3 regions of the Colwellia sp. MB02u-14 genome follow, and region 1 is predicted to be linked to each of the others. Evidence: predicted binding sites of a transcription regulator. Region 1 holds the regulator's gene; each other region holds the start of a gene.
What was found. The regulator FliA, encoded in region 1, starts transcription of late flagellar genes. The targets are predictions, from matches to a motif close to CTAAAGNTNNNNNNNNNNNNGCCGATA.
Positions count from the first base shown of each region.

Region 2: a site for FliA is predicted at 1,660-1,686, ahead of H4J52_RS13230 (VC2046/SO_2500 family protein). Genes of this name have one in related genera too.
Region 3: a site for FliA is predicted at 1,932-1,958, ahead of H4J52_RS15255 (DUF5610 domain-containing protein). Genes of this name have one in related genera too.

Region 1 covers NZ_JACGUX010000079.1:83,293-89,502, forward strand. The annotation lists gene H4J52_RS10700 (chemotaxis protein CheA) at 1-740, opposite strand, end outside; gene H4J52_RS10705 (protein phosphatase CheZ) at 754-1,497, opposite strand; gene cheY (chemotaxis response regulator CheY) at 1,542-1,925, opposite strand; gene H4J52_RS10715 (RNA polymerase sigma factor FliA) at 1,976-2,698, opposite strand; gene H4J52_RS10720 (MinD/ParA family protein) at 2,772-3,614, opposite strand; gene flhF (flagellar biosynthesis protein FlhF) at 3,904-5,478, opposite strand; gene flhA (flagellar biosynthesis protein FlhA) at 5,566-6,210, opposite strand, start outside.
Region 2 covers NZ_JACGUX010000080.1:30,238-36,447, forward strand. The annotation lists gene rlmA (23S rRNA (guanine(745)-N(1))-methyltransferase) at 1-692, opposite strand, end outside; gene xthA (exodeoxyribonuclease III) at 709-1,515, opposite strand; gene H4J52_RS13230 (VC2046/SO_2500 family protein) at 1,721-2,266, shown strand; gene H4J52_RS13235 (YchJ family protein) at 2,269-2,778, opposite strand; gene H4J52_RS13240 (hypothetical protein) at 2,874-3,365, opposite strand; gene H4J52_RS13245 (response regulator transcription factor) at 3,897-4,556, shown strand; gene H4J52_RS13250 (ATP-binding protein) at 4,556-5,962, shown strand; gene H4J52_RS13255 (cupredoxin domain-containing protein) at 6,010-6,210, shown strand, end outside.
Region 3 covers NZ_JACGUX010000085.1:600-6,809, forward strand. The annotation lists gene H4J52_RS15250 (RNA-binding protein) at 58-501, shown strand; gene H4J52_RS15255 (DUF5610 domain-containing protein) at 580-1,851, opposite strand; gene trmA (tRNA (uridine(54)-C5)-methyltransferase TrmA) at 2,098-3,204, shown strand; gene fabR (HTH-type transcriptional repressor FabR) at 3,201-3,824, opposite strand; gene H4J52_RS15270 (fatty acid desaturase) at 4,054-5,172, shown strand; gene sthA (Si-specific NAD(P)(+) transhydrogenase) at 5,279-6,210, shown strand, end outside.

The DNA.
Region 1 (6,210 bases):
TGACCATGCAATTCGTCTAACAAAGCTTCGAAATCATCGTCGCTTATTTCATCAGACGACGCACTATTTGATGAGGGTGCCTTACCGGTATTGTTAGTCACAAGTTCAGATGAAAATGCACCTTGACCATGCAATTCATCGAGTAGGGATTCAAATTCGTCATCTGAAATATCATTACTGTCAGAAGAAGCTATTGTCGCTTTTTCTGCGGGTGCTGGTGTTGAAGCCGATCCGCTACCATGAAGCTCATCGAGAAGACGCTCAAATTCATCCTCTGACATCTCATCACCCGTGGAAGAAATTTCAGTTTCAACAACAGATTGAACAGGCTCAGGCGCTTGTTCTTTGCCTTCAGGTTGGCTTAGTCGATGCAACTCAGCAAGTAACGTTGCATCAGCTTTATCAAGTTTTTCACCATTTTGAACTTGCACAAACATTTCATTTACAACATCAAGTGCTTGTAAAATAACGTCCATTAGGCTTGCACTAACACTACGCTGGTTTGTACGTAGCAGATCGAAAATATTTTCTGCGCCATGACAAACATCAACTAAGTTATGTAACGCTAAAAAGCCTGCACCACCTTTTACAGTGTGAAAACCTCTGAATATAGCGTTTAATAATTCAGCATTATCAGGGTCGTTTTCAAGTTCTACAAGTTGTTCCGAAAGTGTTTCAAGTATTTCTCCGGCTTCAATTAAAAAATCCTGAAGAATCTCTTCATCTTGCTCAAATGACATCCAGCAACTCCTATTAAAATCCTAAACTTGATAAAAGGTCATCAACATCATCTTGATCAGCGACAACATCATCACGTTGCGCTGAGTTAACGATAGGGCCTTCAACTAAGTTATCACCTACTTTGGGTTTACTTCGCTCTAAGTCATTTTCTGTTGTAATACCAAAAGCGGTCAGCATACCAATTAAGCTATCTTCTACTTCACGTACTAGATCAATAACTTTACGAATAACTTGTCCGGTTAAATCTTGAAAATCTTGTGCCATTAAAACATCAGTCATTAAATCATGCATGCGAACTGATTCTTTATCTGTCGTTTTTAACAATAAATCTATATCAATACACAAGCTTTTAAATTCAGCTAACCCCAACTTGTTATGCATGAGTTTTTGCCATAACGGATTAACTGCCTTTATCTGCTGTTGTATCGTATCAACAACTGGGAAGATAGATTCTACAGCATCCATGGTTTTATTAGCGGCTTCTTCCGTGCGGGCAATAACGTAGTTTAAACGTTCTTTAGCATCGGGAATATCTGCTGTCGCTAAATCATTCAACCGAGAATCTAATTGAAAATTATTTAATGAATCATGTAATTGACGCGTTAATTTGCCTATTTCAGCAAACAACTCTGAATGAATTGGGTTTTGAATTTCTGCAATTAACTCATCTGCCTTATCTTGTTGGCCACTTTCTAAATATTCGACCAACAGTTTTGCTTCTTCCAAAGAAACATGCACATTAGTATTCACACTCATGCAACAACCTCACCTATAGACTAATTAATGAACGAGCTAAAGAATTAACCTAAACGTTCAAATATTTTATCTAACTTAGCGTTTAGCGTTGCTGCTGTGAATGGCTTAACAATATAACCATTAACACCTGCTTGAGCTGCCATAACAATTTGTTCTTTTTTTGCTTCAGCAGTAATGAGCAAGACAGGAATATGAGATAACTTAGCATCAGCACGAATGGCTTTGAGTAAATCAATTCCTTGCATACCAGGCATATTCCAATCAGTTACAACAAAGTCAAAAGAGCCTTCTTTTAACATGGGTAAAGCAGTGCTACCATCATCTGCTTCTGAAATGTTAGTGAAGCCTAAATCGCGCAACAAATTTTTCACTATACGTCTCATGGTTGAAAAATCATCAACAACAAGAACTTTCATATTTTTATCCAAGGCACCCTCCGGTGAGAACATTTTAAAATTTAATTGTATGTATATTCTACTTAACTTTGCCAGGATTGCATACGTCCTTTTAACCTATGCATCGCTTGGCTATGAATTTGACTAACACGTGACTCACTTACATCAAGCACTTGACCAATTTCACGTAGATTTAATTCTTCATCATAATATAGTGACAGTACTAGAGCTTCGCGTTCGGGTAAAGTGGAAATGCATGCCGAAAGCGATTTTTTAAAAACTATTTTTTCAAAATTATCATAGGGATCGTTATTACTAACATCTTCCATATTCGTTAAAGAATCCTCACCAACACCAAGATCTTCTATACCGATTATTTTACCTGTACTAACTTCACTAAGAATATGATGGTAGTCATTTAACGAAATATCAAGTTTTTCAGCAACTTCAATATCCGTAACATCTCTTCCTAGATCGGCTTCTAGCTTTTTTATGGCTTCGCTGACCATGCGACTATTCTTATGAACTGAACGAGGAGTCCAGTCTCCACGGCGTATTTCATCAAGCATAGCACCACGAATACGAATGCCAGCAAAGGTTTCAAAACTTGCTCCTTTACTGTGATCAAAATTATTTGAAGCTTCAAGCAAACCAATCATACCTGATTGGATAAGATCATCAACCTGCACGCTAGCAGGCAATCTTGCTAATAGGTGATAAGCGATTCGTTTCACTAAAACTGTGTGCTGCGCAATTATTGCAGATTTATCAGTTTGAATACTGTAAGCATTTGGTTTTACCACTATCGCTCACTCGCTAAAATCATGTGAAAATTAAGCACTTTCAAATAAAGTACTCTTATCTTTTTGCTCATTGTTACTAATTTTCTAACAACTGCTCAATAAAAAACTCTAAATGACCAGATGCTTGTTTAGGCATTGGCCACTTAATTAAATTAGCTGCTAAAGATTTAAAAGCAACGGCAGCAGGTGACTGAGGATAAGCTTCAACAATTGCTTTTTGTTTTCTAACAGATTTTCTTATGTTCTCATCAAATGGGATTACCGCAACCAACTCGAGTGCAACGTCTAAAAATCGATCGGTTACTTTTGATAGCTTGCCAAACAGTTGCTGGCCTTCTTTTGGAGTTCGCACCATATTAGCAACAACTTTAAATTTGAATACACCATGGTCACGACTTAATAGTTTCATTAAAGCGTAGCAATCAGTTATAGAAGTAGGTTCATCACAAACCACTAGCATCACATCTTGTGAAGCGCGACAAAAGCTCAGTACCATATCTGAAATACCTGCGGCGGTATCGACAATGAGTACATCAAACTTAGTGTTCATGTCACTAAAGGCACGAATCAAACCCGCATGCTCTGAGGGCGTTAGATCAACCATTGACTGTGTACCCGACGTAGCAGGGATAACATTAATACCCGCAGGGCCTTCAATGATAATATCGTCTAATTCGCATTCACCAGAAAGTACATGTGATAAATTGCGCTTTACTCGTAAACCGAGCATGACATCAACGTTAGCTAAACCTAAATCGGCATCTAAAACTAAAACGCGTTGTCCTAATTGTCCTAGTGCGATAGCGGTATTGAGTGAGACGTTAGTTTTACCTACTCCGCCTTTACCTCCAGAGACTGCGATGACTTTTACTGGTTCGGAACTTTTCATTTTTCTTAAGCCACTTGCTTGATCATTCATTTATCGTATTTCTCTACTTTCTTACGAAAATCCATCAACTAAATTTAGTATAACCCTATAATCACATAACCTGCATATTTTTATAGGATTAAAATTCACATATTATAACAAGTTATGGGAATACAGCGGTATTTACCGTGTTGCACATTTGATTAAATATGCGCTCAACTTTTTTATGAGGACAAATAGATAAGTACCTAGCATAAAAGTTGTCTGTCATTGTTCTACTGAGCAATTGTAATACTTAAGTGTTATTCGTTTTAGGCATTAAAAATGAACCCGTTTCTAATCAACTTGATACCATAGGTGCTGTTCGCCAATTTATTGGTTTATTGACTTGATTTTTCGCTGACATTTTATCTGCTAGCGTAACGAGTTTTTCAGCATTTGCAACTTTAATATCTTCTGGAACTCTTTGTCCATCAGTAAGGTAACCTATTGCTAAGCCATTTTGAATAGAGGTAGAAATAATTTCACCTATGCTAAGACTTTCATCCAGTTTAGTATAAATACAGCCAGCCAGTGGTACTTTTTTAAAGCGATCTACATTCTCTTGCATCACACGCTGCTGTGTATTGGCCGCTAACACTAAGTAATTACGAATCCTTACCCGTGCATTTGAAACTAACGTTGTTAAGTGTTTCGCTAAACGCATGTCACGTTGCCCCATCCCTGCGGTATCAATAAGTATCAGTTTCTTTTTAGAATATTGTTGTAACAGGGTATCTAACGTTTTTGCGTCACTAGCAAGTTTTACTTCGCAGCCAATAATGCGCCCATATGTTGCTAATTGCTCGAACCCAGCGATTCTGTAGTTGTCGGTTGAAATCATCGCAACTTGGTCTGCACCATGAATTTGTGCAAATCGGGCCGCTAATTTAGCTACTGTTGTGGTTTTACCCACGCCAGTGGGTCCAACTAAAGAAACGACACCACCACGATGAATAATGTCATTGTTTGTGGTATTTATTTGTTGGCTGATAAACTTTTTAGCTAATTGCCAAGTATCCTGATCATTCTTTTGTGCGGGGATATAACCGGCAATTTGGTCTGAAACTTCTTCATTCATCCCCAATGACATTAGTCGGTTTACCAGCATAGCGCGAGCAGGATCCTTTTGCGCCATGTCCTGCCACATCAAACCAGAAATTTGATGTTCTAATAATTCACGAATAGAAGACATTTCATGTTTCATTTTTTCTAAGTCTTCGTTATTTACATTTTGTGCAGGCGGCAAATTCATTTCTGAAGCGCTAGACAGCTCCTCAATAGCAGGTTGCTGATATTGTCTTGCTGTTTGCTCGTTACCTGGCTCTTGACTACTTTGTTCTAAGCGATCAGTAAAACTTTTAAATTGTTGCTCTATATTGCTTGATGGAACTGGCGTTGTTGATTGCCCAGAGTTGCTTGTATTATTTTGAGTTAACTTTGCCGCTGCTTGTGAGATTTTATCATGCTGAACTTGATTAATACCCTGGCCATTAAGTGCTGGAGCTCGTTGCACTTGACGATTGAGTAATGCCGCTAAGCTATCGGAGGGAATTACACCTTCTTCACCACCTCTATTATTTTGAACAGAAGCATTCGTCATTGGATTATTTTGACTAAGGTTAACAACATCATTGTCAATTGCACGGGCTGAGCTATTACTTGCTTTAGCCTTAGATCTATTTTCAGAGGTATGTATCGCTGGAGCGGTTGGCTTGGTCACATTAATTTCAACGTTGTTATCAACCGCAGCCATTAATTCAACACCTTCAGGTACACGTTTATTTGACATGATCACAGCGTCAGCGCCTAGCTCTTCTTTGATTTGTGTTAGAGCACTTCTCATATCTTTTGCTACAAAACGTTTAATTTTCAAAACTAACCCCTTATCAACTGCAATCGCTGTTAATGACATATTCATTTAACGGCCAATATTCTCTGCTGTTCATTACCGATATCGTAATTATTGACCAATAGCGCTGACTATCTTTATCTGCTTATCGTCAGGAATTTCTTGGTAAGAAATTACGCGTAAGCTAGGGATAGTATATTTAACAAATTTAGCAAGTACTGCTCGTAAAATCCCTGAGGTTAACAATATTGGCGTATCTCCCGCCATTTCTTGTTGTTGAGCCCCTTCAGTTAAAGATTTTTGTAACCGTTCTGCTAAACCTGGTTCAATGCCTGCGCCATCGTCTCCAGCCATCTGCATAGACTGATGCAACATCTGTTCCAATTCTGGCGACAATGTTATGACAGGTACTTCAGTAACCGGACCTACCAACTCTTGTACAATGAATTTACGCAAGGTTATACGTACCGCAGCAGTCAGTATTTCTGGGTCTTGAGACTTAGGCCCATATTCAACAAGCGTCTGAATAATGCTGCGCATGTCGCGAACCGCTACACCTTCATTCATCAAGTTTTGCAAGACTTTTACCAGTGTGCCAAGTGTTAAAACATCAGGGATAAACCCTTCAATTAATTTAGGATAACTTTTACCAAGCATATCAAGCAGGTTTTGTACTTCTTCATGGCCAAGTAGCTGTGAAGCATTGTTTGTGAGGATTTGACTTAAATGGGTCGCAAGAACGGTGGAAGCATCAAC
Region 2 (6,210 bases), on a different contig from region 1:
AAGTTAATGATGTCTTCACTTTGGGTAAACTCCATCACATAATTTACTTCTTTTTGCTCAACTAATGTTAAATTTTCAATAGGACTTTTACTGATATCATGCTGCTTCGCATCTCGGTATATTAATGCCTTCAACTCAATTAAATGATTTTTTGCTGGCGTTACTGTGACTAAATACCCCTTGTATGCTAATACTCTCGTAAACTCTTCCTCAAGAATTGGCGCATAAATAGAGTTAATCCAAGAAAAGTAATTTTCACTAAAAGGTAATAGTGACAACGTGCCAACGCTAAATTGACAATCTTGGTATTTTTTAGCCGCATTTTTAACAGCATTTTTAGCAATATCAATACCATAAACATTATTTGTTGGCTTTACATACTGCTGAGTGTAAAACCCTTCACCGCAGCCAGCATCAAAGACAGGCTTGGTTAAATCACCATATTGTTGATAAAGCGACTGTAATACGTTAGCAAGAGGTTGATAAAAGCCCTTATCTAAAAATGCACGGCGAGCATTAACCATCGCTTTATTGTCACCGGGATCTTTTGAATGTTTATATTGAACAGGCAATAAATTTACATAACCTTCTTTAGCCTCATCAAAGCTATGATTGTTTTCACAACGATAAATTTTGCTTTTCAACGTTAATGACTTTTTGCAAATTGGACAAATATATTGTGCAGGGAACATAATATTTACTTAACGGTTACTTAAAAGTTGACCAAATAGGGGCATGATCTGAAGGCTTTTCAATACCACGTAATTCGTAGTCAACATCAGCTTCGATACATGTTGCGGCCATTTTATGAGTCGCTAATACAACATCAATACGTAAACCACGGTTATCAACAAAACCTTTAGAGCGATAATCAAACCACGAGTAACGTTCTGTCTTCGTCGGGTGTAAATCTCTGAAGGTATCTTTAAAGCCCCAACTCATTAAGGTGGCAAGCCATTCTCGTTCTTCTGGTTGAAAGCTACACTTTCCTGTTTTTAACCAACGTTTTTGGTTGGGTTCACCAATGCCAATATCTAAATCAATTGGGGAAATATTAATATCTCCCATAATAACCACATGCTCTTCAGGTGTGTGATTTTCATTTAAATAAGTCATTAAATCTTTATAAAACTGACGCTTGTAAGGGTACTTAGTTTCATGGGCAATATTATCTCCTTGCGGAAAATAACCGTTAAGTATCGTCACTTTTTCACCTTGCTCATTGGTAGTTTCAACCATGATCATACGTTTTTGAGCATCGTCTGTATCGCTTGGGAAACCCATTTTTATAATACTAGGTTCTTTTTTACATAACATAGCAACACCATAATGTGCTTTTTGACCATGAAAATAAACGTGATAGCCCATCGCTTCGACAGCTTCTATAGGAAAAGCATCATTATGAACTTTGATTTCTTGTAAGCCAATAATATCAGGTTGATGTTTATCTATTATGGCTTGAAGTTGATGTAAACGCGCGCGGAGGCCATTAATGTTAAAGCTAATGATTTTCATAAAAACACTCAGTATTAATTTTTTTATATGCTACCAGAAGTTATCATCGAAGGTTATTATTAATTGCGAGTGAAGAGAATTAGACACTTATTTACCCTAACAATACTAATCGAGAGCAAAATTTGTAAATAAATGAAAATTAAGCTCATTAAAATTAAGGTTCTGTCGATATAAATTTTATATAAAACAATAAAGTTGAAGATCATTGCTTACAGAGTCAGTTGACAGTCAAATTCTGGTACACGAATTACAATTAGGTGAACAACTTAATGAAAGTGTCCACAGTGCCCGACGTGCAGACTTTTCTCTGTTATTGGCGATGTTAACTGAGGATGTTCGAAGCCATAGTCAGTTTTCTTTACCAAAAACTGTCGCTGATATCAAAACGACTAATGATTTAAGTTTACGTAGAGACTTTGAACTTCCAGAAAAAGCGCCTTTATCTTTAGATGAAAAACACACGATAGCCATGTTTGATCAAGCCGAGCTTATTCAACAAAATAACTTAGCAGAATTACGTTTATCGAATGCATTATCACCTAGACCACTCGCCTTTCGTGATGATAAAAAGCATGTAACACAGCTAGTCTTAAGTAATACATCACTTTATTGTCAGAAAAAATTTGGTCAGCAAAAAAATAATACCTTGTTGAACTCAGATACTTCAAGATTATCATTTGACGCGACAGGTTGGCTTAACGCTGTTCATAACACGATAGTAAAGGCTCCTTTACTTGATGTTATTGCCTGACTTTATGAACCACAGCATTGTTTAAATTTTTTATTGCTATGACAAAAACATAATTCATTTCTTTTTGGGGTTGGTAACTCTTCGTTGATACTGACCTCACCATCTAGATAACGCCATTGATTGTCTTCAACAATAAAACGTGAAGTTTCTTTCATTATAAAATATGCATCTTGGTGTTGGTAATAAGCAGAAAAACACACTGTGTTCGACTTATCTTCATTAATATCAGCGTTTGCCGATCTTTTAATCTTAATCTCAGTATATTCACTTGCTGAATTTATGGTGAGTTTTAACCATTTAGTGTCTTTTGCCCATGCAAAAATATCAGTCAATGACTGATATGCTCTGCTAGATTCGGCATACGTATTGTAAATATAATCAGCAGATTTTGTTGCATAAGCACTATAACGTGAACGCATCAATTGCTCAGGTGATAGCGCTTGCGCTTCTTGATTTATGAATAAAAAACAACATTTTTTGAAACTAATATTCGAACCACATGGGCATTGCATAAAACGAGCATAATCCTAAAAAAGCATATTATCTATTTTATCAGAGCAAAATTTTATTTTCTCTTTTATTAACGAAAAAATATTTTCAAACGACATTAATGCAATAACAAAGAAGAGTCCGAAATAGTTACGTAACGTCCTAGTCGGTTTTGATTTAAACGTTTTTGTGCTTGCTTCGTTAAAATAATGCATTTGGTTTGTCCTTTCTCAGCGAATTGAGTTAATTGAGTTAATTGAGATTTATCTAATGTGGCATTACATAAAATAACCGCCGAGCAATGACCTTTCTCTAAGGCATTTTTGATGGTTTTTAGTGATATGTTCCGTTGATGAATATTCACTTTAAGAATTTTTTTAGGATCTATTTTTCCTTGGGTAGATAATTGTTGAAGTGGTTTTTCTTCAGGGTTTATCATTAAGATCCATTTGTTATCTAAATCATGTTTTTGGAATATTTCAGTATACTGCTGAGAAACTTCAACGGTATTTGCAATAACTCTTACATCACACCAATTGGGGTTTTCAATTGTTAAACTTTTATTTTTTATAGTTAACGCATTGGTATTAAAGTGATTTAATAAATTCATTTCTGGAATCTCGATATACTGTATGGATGTACAGTATATCGTTTGTGGTGTTTATTCAAGCACTTTTTTGATCATTTATATGCTCGCTATATTGATAGACTTATCCTGTTGCGGTCTACAAAGCTATAAATGAGGCGGTATGGACGCTTTGCACTGTGTTATCAATGAATGAAGTTGTAAGGACAGACAATTAACACTATTTTTATCTAGTGAGGGTAATAATTTTTTTCTTAAGCTTTACCTAAGAAAAGTTTGTTATTTTTTTTCAGCACCTGTAATCAAATAAAATATACGATGGCATATATCACCTAATGATTAACGAAGTTTGGTATTATTTATTTTTATAGAGAAACTTTGTCTGATGAGCGAGAATATAAGCAGGCCACTGTATTTGTTTTTTGTGCAATAAACTTATCTTAAAGATAGATAGCGAGTGGAAAATAATTCTTCCCACAAAATATCGAAAGTCGGTATATGTTGTCTTTAATTAATAAAAATAATAGTTGTCGGTTTAATCATTCAAGGAAACATATGCGTATATTGTTAGTTGAAGACGACATGCCATTAGCTTTAGGGCTGCAGCAGTCACTTCGCCATGAAGGTTTTGTTGTTAATCATGTTGATAATGGCAATGCGGCAATTTCAGCGCTGGCTGTCATAGATCAAGACTTAGTGATTCTTGATCTAGGCTTACCTGATATTGACGGTTTAGAAATACTTAAGCGTACTCGTGATCGCAAGCTTGATATTCCTGTGATCATCCTTACGGCAAGAGATTCACTTGAAGATAAAATCAAAGGCTTAGATTTTGGCGCAGACGATTATTTGGTTAAACCTTTTGAGATTAGTGAGCTCTTAGCACGCCTTAGAGTGATTGAACGTCGGTTAGGTACCGCTGAATCAGCATTAATTATTTGTTCACAAGTGGTGATTGACACTACTGCACATAAAATTTTTATTGAAGAGGATGAACTCAAAGCGTCGAAAAAAGAATACATGGTGCTAAAAGCATTGATGGAAAATGCAGGTAGAATTCAATCAAGGGAACAAATTGAATCGCGTTTATATGAATGGGGTGAAGAAGTGGCAAGCAATGCTGTAGAGGTTCATATTCATAACTTACGCAAAAAACTGCCGGATCACTTTATAAAAACAGTAAGAGGCGTAGGTTATACGGTGAATAAAACTTAATGTCTATTCGCCGTTATTTAGTCCTTATACTATTGTCAATTATCACGTTGGTAACATTTCTTGCTGCTATACAAGGTTATAAGGCGAGTATGAGTCAGGCAAATGATTTGTTTGATGAACAATTACAAATTATAGGGAAAACGTTACTCGCGACATCGGCAACTTATAATAAAAGTGCCTTGGAAAGTTCAGCCAGTAATGCAACCGTTATACCTTCTGACCACATAGCTTACCAATTATTCAATAATGAAACCTTATTATTACGGACTAATAATGCGCCTCAGATGCTATTAACTGACTTACCTTCGGGGTTCACTGACCTGAATTTTCTAGGGCAGCGTTGGCGAGTATTTATTGAAACAACCAAAGAACAATTACCTCAAAAAAGGGTACTTGTTGCTCAACCGCTTGAACAAAGATTTTCGTTAGCACAAGACGTCATTTTGTCTGCGGTGACACCTATTATTTTGGTTATTCCCGTTATTGCGTTATTTATTTTTATGGCAATTCGCCAAGCTTTAAAGCCTTTGACTGTTTTACGAAGAGAGCTCTCAGGAAAAAAAATAAATGACTTGTCAAAGCTTTCAAGTGTAACATCAACAAAAGAATTACAACCTGTGATTCACACACTTAATTTATTATTTGAGCGTTTATCATCTGCTTTTACCCGTGAACGTCATTTTGCCTCAGATGCAGCGCATGAGCTAAGAACTCCATTAAGTGTGCTTAAAATTAATGTGCACAATTTACAAATGACCCAAAGTAAAAAACTCGACAATGACGGGCAAGTTTCTCTCATGCAATTAGGCCAAAGTGTTGACCGAATGGCACATGTTGTTGATCAAATATTAACGCTTAATCGTACCAATCCCGATCAACTTATCATGGCAGTTACTCAACTTGAGCTACAGGCTTTATTACAACAGGTGATCAGCGATTTATACCCTGAAATAATGAAACATCAGCACGAAATTTCACTTGAAAGCCAAGTTTCTACAATTTACGCAAATGAATTTGCTCTACTTACCTTAGTTAAAAACTTAATTGGTAATGCCTGCAAATATACGCCCAATGGTGGGAAAATATTGGTGAAAACACAGGTTAATGAACAAAGCTTTACGCTAATCGTCGAAGACTCTGGTCCTGGTATTAAACAAAGTGAATACGACAGGGTTTTTGACCGTTTTTATCGTGTTGGTGGTGATAGCCATCAATCAACTGTTGTAGGGTGTGGTTTAGGTTTAGCCATTGTTCAGCATATTGTTAAATTACATCAAGGGAAAATAACCTTAGCAAAATCAACGCAATTAAATGGGCTTAAAGTGTTAGTAACCTTTCCTCAAAAGGCTCAGTACAGTAATATGAAATTAAATCAGCGTGAACAAAAACAAGAGGATAATACGTGAAATTGTGCTCTGTTTTTATAAAGAAAATCAGTATTATTAGCCTTTTTATGTCTTTAATTTTGAGTCTTAATGTATGGGCTAAGCGTGTTGAATACATTGTAGAGTTAAAAGATCACTTATTTTCCCCATCCGTGATAAAAATTCCCGCTAATGAAAAAATTAAACTCATTATTTATAATCGTGATACAACACCTGAAGAGTTTGACAGTTTTGATTTAAATCGAGAAAAGGTTATTTTTCCAAACAAG
Region 3 (6,210 bases), on a different contig from region 1:
GCAACAGCAATTTAGTTTTTTAATTTAGAATTTAAAATAATAATTAGGTATTCATATATGAAGTCTCCTCAAAGGTTAACATTTATCGTCGCAGTAATATTTACTGTAATTGCTTACTTTTTATCAACGTTTATAGGCAACACACCAGTTATAACAGCTGTACTAGTTTTAGTTAGTGCTTTTATTGCTCCTCTTATTGGTACATCAAGTTCAGCAGAAAGTGCTGATGAAGAAGTAAAAACACTATATGTAGGGAATTTACCCTATAGAGCAAATGAGTCATCGATTAGAGAATTATTCTCTGAACACGGCCAAGTTCATTCTGTTCGTTTAATGAAAGACAAGCACACCGGTAAACGTCGTGGTTTTGGTTTTGTTGAAATGTCTGCCGATGCAGCTGATGCAGCTGTTTCATCACTCAATGATACTGAGTTTCAACAGCGCACGTTAAAAGTGCGTGAAGCGAAGGAACGTCCAGAAAAAAATGCCGAAGAAGAATAACATTACCGCTTTTTAATCTTTAATGATAAAACCCGCTTTAAAGTGGGTTTTTTTATCGATTAAAAACAATGATAACGCTTACTTACTTTTATTATCTGGCTTAATTGTATCAATCACTTTATTAAACTTGTCTTTGACTTCTTTATTTTCGCCAAATTCAGCCTTAAACACCGCATCTAGTAGTTGGCCAAAAGCATCCTCTTTTTTTGATAAAAGGGTGTTTGCTGCCTCTTGAAGTTGTTTAAATTGACCTAAAAAATCAATTAAGGGTCTCAGTTCTTTATTAACGCTTGGTAAATCTCTCTCGCCAAACTCAGCTATTTCTGTATAACTTTGACTAACATAACTTGTTTTAGTTTGTTGCATGTCCATACTAAAGTTAGCTATTTGGTCATTATCAAAACCGAGTTCAACCGATTTTTCGAAGGCTTGAACAACATTACCACTGAAAAAATCTTTCTGTAGTGAGTTTACATCTTTTATTAATGCTTCAATGGCCGCTTTCTCTTCATCATCGAGATCACCATCAACACTGTAGGAAAAATTCACCTCATTATACTCGCTACTTACCATAGTATAGTTCTCTGAAACGCCTCTGTTACTCTCTTGGTGCCGAGCACTTTTTTTATTGCCGTACTCTTGTAATTCGCTAAATGATATTGAAACAATATCACCGTCAGTGGTCGTAATACTAAGATCACTCTTTTTTGAGTTACTTACATAAAGTTCGCTGTTTAATGCTGCGTTTCTAATTTTTGGACTCTCTATATCTATATTACTCTTTGAATTTTTCTCTGCAGGAAATATCTTTTTATATAAGTCATCAATATTCTTATTAATAAGGTCGCGGCTTTTTTCAATACCTTGACCTAATTCATCATCAAATATTGATAGATCTTTTAAATCACCCATCGCTTGATCAATACCTAAGTTAGCTCCTGCTCGTCCTTGCTCAAACATTTCTTTTAATTCATCATCACTCGCACCATTAGCTTGCGCAGCAAGAATACTGCCACCGACAAAGTCCATAACCGTTCGAGCAACCGCTTCAAAATCAAAAATAGCAGATGAAGATTCACTGTTAATTAATGGTTCTTTAGCTATTATATTGCTCTGAACAACATTTTTATTGGGTTGTGTATAATTAAATTTTTCAAACTTTGCCGATATATGACTAGAAACTGACTGAAATATAATTTTCATAGTAATAGAAGCACGATTTCTTAGTGCTAAATTATCGAAAGACTCTGCTGGTATATGCTTTTTAACCGCTTCGTTTTTCATGTGTTCCGCTTGATATCTTTGCCCTTTGTAATTTGGCAAAGTTGTTTGATTATCAATTTTATTCATTACAATACTCCGGTATCTAATTAAAGGTTAACTAAACACAATTAAAGATCTACAGATCCTTAAATTTAATATGGTTATAATATCGGCATTTACAGATAAACCTTTAATCTTGAGCCCATCACACCAATAAAATTATAGACAAATGACTAGACAAAGTAATCACAGTCGCTAAACTCAGCGCTTCTATAATACTCGCTAATATTGAGTATAATGTCGTTTAATTATTTCTATGTTTAAGGCTTATATATGTTTAGTCACATCGCACCTCAATTTTATGATAAACAACTTGAAAATAAACAGGATGATATCGCTAAATTGTTTAGTGAATTTGACTTGCCTAGCTTTGATGTTTTTCGATCAGAGCCTATAAATTATAGATTAAGAGCAGAATTTAGGCTTTGGCACGATGGTGATGACTTGTTTTACATTATGTTTAATAGTGAAACAAAAGAAAAATATCGAGTAGATAATTTCCCTGTTGCTAGTGAGTTAATCAATCAGGCAATGAAAGCCTTGCTTGATGAAATTAAAGATAAACCTTCACTTCGTCATAGGCTGTTTCAAGTTGACTTTTTATCAACTCTAAGTGGAGAGTTATTAATTAGCTTATTATATCACCGACAATTAGATGAGCAGTGGCTGACTGATGCCGCTATGTTAAAAGCAACACTTTCGGCAATCGCCCCTGTTGACATTATTGGTAGAGCCAAGAAGCAAAAATTTATTCTTAATAAAGATTTTGTCACTGAGCGCCTAACTGTTGGTGATAAAACTTATATCTACGAGCAAGTAGAAAATAGTTTTACTCAACCCAATGGTCACGTTAATGAGCAGATGTTACTTTGGGCAAAGCAAGGCACTCAAAATATTGGTGGTGATTTAATCGAACTTTATTGTGGCAATGGTAACTTTAGCATCGCATTAGCTGAAAATTTTGATCGTGTGTTAGGCACAGAAATATCAAAAACATCAGTAAAATCAGCACAAAATAATATTGCTGCTAACCAGCTAAGCAATGTTGATATTATAAGAATGTCGAGTGAAGATTTTAGTCAAGCGATGAACGGTGAACGTGAATTTCGTCGTTTAGAAGACTTTGATCTAAAAAGTTATAATTACGATACCGTTTTAGTTGATCCTCCAAGAGCGGGGCTTGACCCTGACAGTGTTGAGTTAGTGAGTCGATTTGAACGTATTGTTTATATTTCATGTAACCCTGATACCTTAAAAGATAACCTCACTGAACTAGTAAAAACACATAACATTGAAAAATTTGCATTATTTGATCAATTTCCTTACACACACCATGTTGAAACCGGCGTTATTTTATCGCGTAAAAAATTAATTGATTAGGTTTTACTTTTTAAACCTCGGTTGCTAAATTCTGCAGCACCGCGAGCAATAAAGCGTAATTGTTGTATTGTTCGTAGTGCGATCTGCTGACGATCGTCTTTATCGACATCTAAAGCATCAGAGCCAGCACTGAATACAATAGTAACAGCAGCATCAGCTTGCAAAAAAGCCACATCTGCGTTTAATTTATTTGCTTGCTGTAAATAATCGCATAACTCTAAAGTGAAATAACGGACTTCTCGGTTTACTGCAGCTCGAAAAGCAGCTGACGTACCTGAGCGCTCTCGTAATAATAAGCGAAATATATTACCGTTACTTTCAATAAATTCCATAAAAGTAACGACAGAAATTTGAATAACAGAGCCTCCTTTTTCAATACGCTGTCTCGCTTGTCGCATTAACTGACGTAGAGTTAGGCCTGCTTCATCTACCAGTGTTAAACCTAATTCGTTCATGTCAGAGAAGTGTCGATAGAATGAGGTTGGAGCTAAACCTGCTTCTTTAGCGACTTCGCGTAAGCTCAAACTAGAAAAGCTCCGTTCGCTGCTAAGCTGCCCTAAAGCTGCATCAATTAATTGTCGACGTGTTTTTTCTTTTTGCTGTGCTCTAATGCCACTCATTGCTTAATTAACCTATTCTTTAGCTTAACCTTATCATACTGAATTCTCATCTATTTACTAGAAACTTGATCACTAATATTGTTTTATAAAGAAGGTAATATTACTTGGTAATTAAAATTATAATAAAAATTACCTTGACTGCAAAGTCATCAAAGTTAAAATAGTGTACACGTGTACACTGAAAATTTTAATTCAGTGTTCGTTTTTTTACAGATGGAATTTTTATTACATGAACAAACCTAAAATCGTTTGGCTAAATTTTAGTGTGTTTTTAATTACCTTTTTAGTAGCAGCAATAGCTGTTCCATATAGAGCAATAACACACGGCTTTGATAACACTGAGCTTACGGTTGCATTCTGCTGCTTTATTTATTGTGGTATGTCGATTACTGCCGGTTATCATCGTTTATGGTCACATAAAACGTATCAAGCGCATTGGTCTTTGCGTTTTATCTTTGCACTCGGTGGTGCATTCGCTTTACAAAATAGTATTTTACATTGGTCATCAGATCATAGAATTCATCATAAGCATGTTGATAATAATGAAAAGGATCCTTATTCCGCAAAAAGGGGCTTTTGGTATTCTCACATAGGCTGGATGCTACGAGAGTATCAAGCACATCGATATGCTAATTACGACAACACCCGTGATTTGCAAAAAGACCCTATAGTCATGTGGCAGCACAGAAACTACTTATTACTAACAATACTGATGAACTTTGGTATGCCCATAGTATTTGGCTTATGGCATGGAGACATTATAAGCAGCTTGCTTTTAGTGGGTTTCCTACGTTTGGTTTTGAACCACCATACAACTTTCTTTATTAATTCTTTAGCGCACATTTGGGGTAAACAAACTTACACCGAAAGAAATAGCGCTCGAGACAATGGTTTTCTTGCATTTTTGACCTTTGGTGAGGGCTACCACAATTACCATCATATTTTTGAAAATGATTATCGTAATGGTATTCGTTGGTGGCAATTTGATCCCACTAAATGGTTAATTAAAGGCTGTGAATTTTTAAAGTTAACTTCAAAACTTCGTACCTATCCAGATGATAAAATTGAGAAAGCTCGATTAGCAATGGTGCTTAAGCGTAGCCAAAAGAAGCTCCTAGCTCACCCAAATGCCGAACAGATGCGTGAAAAGCTTCAGCAAGAGTATGATTTATTAATTGCTAGAATTAATGACTATTATGATGTTCGTAAAAAATTACTTGCCAGTAAACGTGATAAATTAATTGCTGATGTTGAAAGTTCGGAGTTAGCTGCGCAGTATCAAGAGTTTAAACAGCACCTTGCTGACCAGCAACAACATTTTCAACGTTTATTAACACAGCTTGCATAAAACTTTCTTCTATTTAAGTATTACAGTGTAGATCACGCTTTTACATAGTCAGACGTCTAAATTCCTGCTAAAATTTTTAATCCTAGTAGGAATTTAAGGTAAGATTTTGGCAACCAAAAACAAAGCTAAAACAACGATAAAAATCATCAATGATTACGATTACGATGCAATCATTATTGGTACGGGTCCTGGTGGCGAAGGCACTGCCATGGAACTCTCTAAAAAAGAAAAACGTGTTGCCATTGTAGAACGCTATAAAGACGTTGGTGGTGGCTGTACGCATTGGGGAACTATTCCCTCAAAAGCTTTAAGACAAAGTGTTAGCCGACTCATTGAATATAATGCCAGCCCGCTTTTCAGAGGTCATGAAAAAGCAAAGCATTTAACATTTCCTGCTATCCTCAAACACGCATCATCCGTCATTCGCAAGCAAGTCCAATTACGCAGTGGTTTTTATGACCGTAACCGCGTTGAACTGGTTGCCGGAGAAGCTTCATTTATAGATGCGCATACGCTTAGAATAATTAAAAGTGATGGTTCTGTTGAGCAAATAACCGCAAAACAAATTGTTATTGCTACAGGTTCACATCCCTATAGACCAAGTGATATTGATTTCAATCATCCTCGGGTTTATGACTCGGATACTATTTTATCACTCAAGCATGATCCCCGTTCTATCATTATTTATGGTGCAGGAGTTATTGGCTCTGAGTACGCATCGATATTTAGGGGACTTGGAGTCAAGGTTGACTTAATTAATACACGCGATAGATTATTATCATTTTTAGATGCTGAGATGTCTGATTCTCTTAGTTATCACTTATGGAATAATGGTGTTGTTATTCGCCATGGAGAAGCTATTGAAAGTGTTGAAGCATCTGATGATTCTGTCGTTGTTCATTTAGCGTCGGGTAAAAAAATGCGTGCTGACTGTTTATTATTTGCTAACGGACGTACCGGTAATACTGCAGACTTAAAAGTTGAAAATGCAGGACTAACAGCCGATGGTCGTGGGCAGCTTAAAGTCAATAATCAATA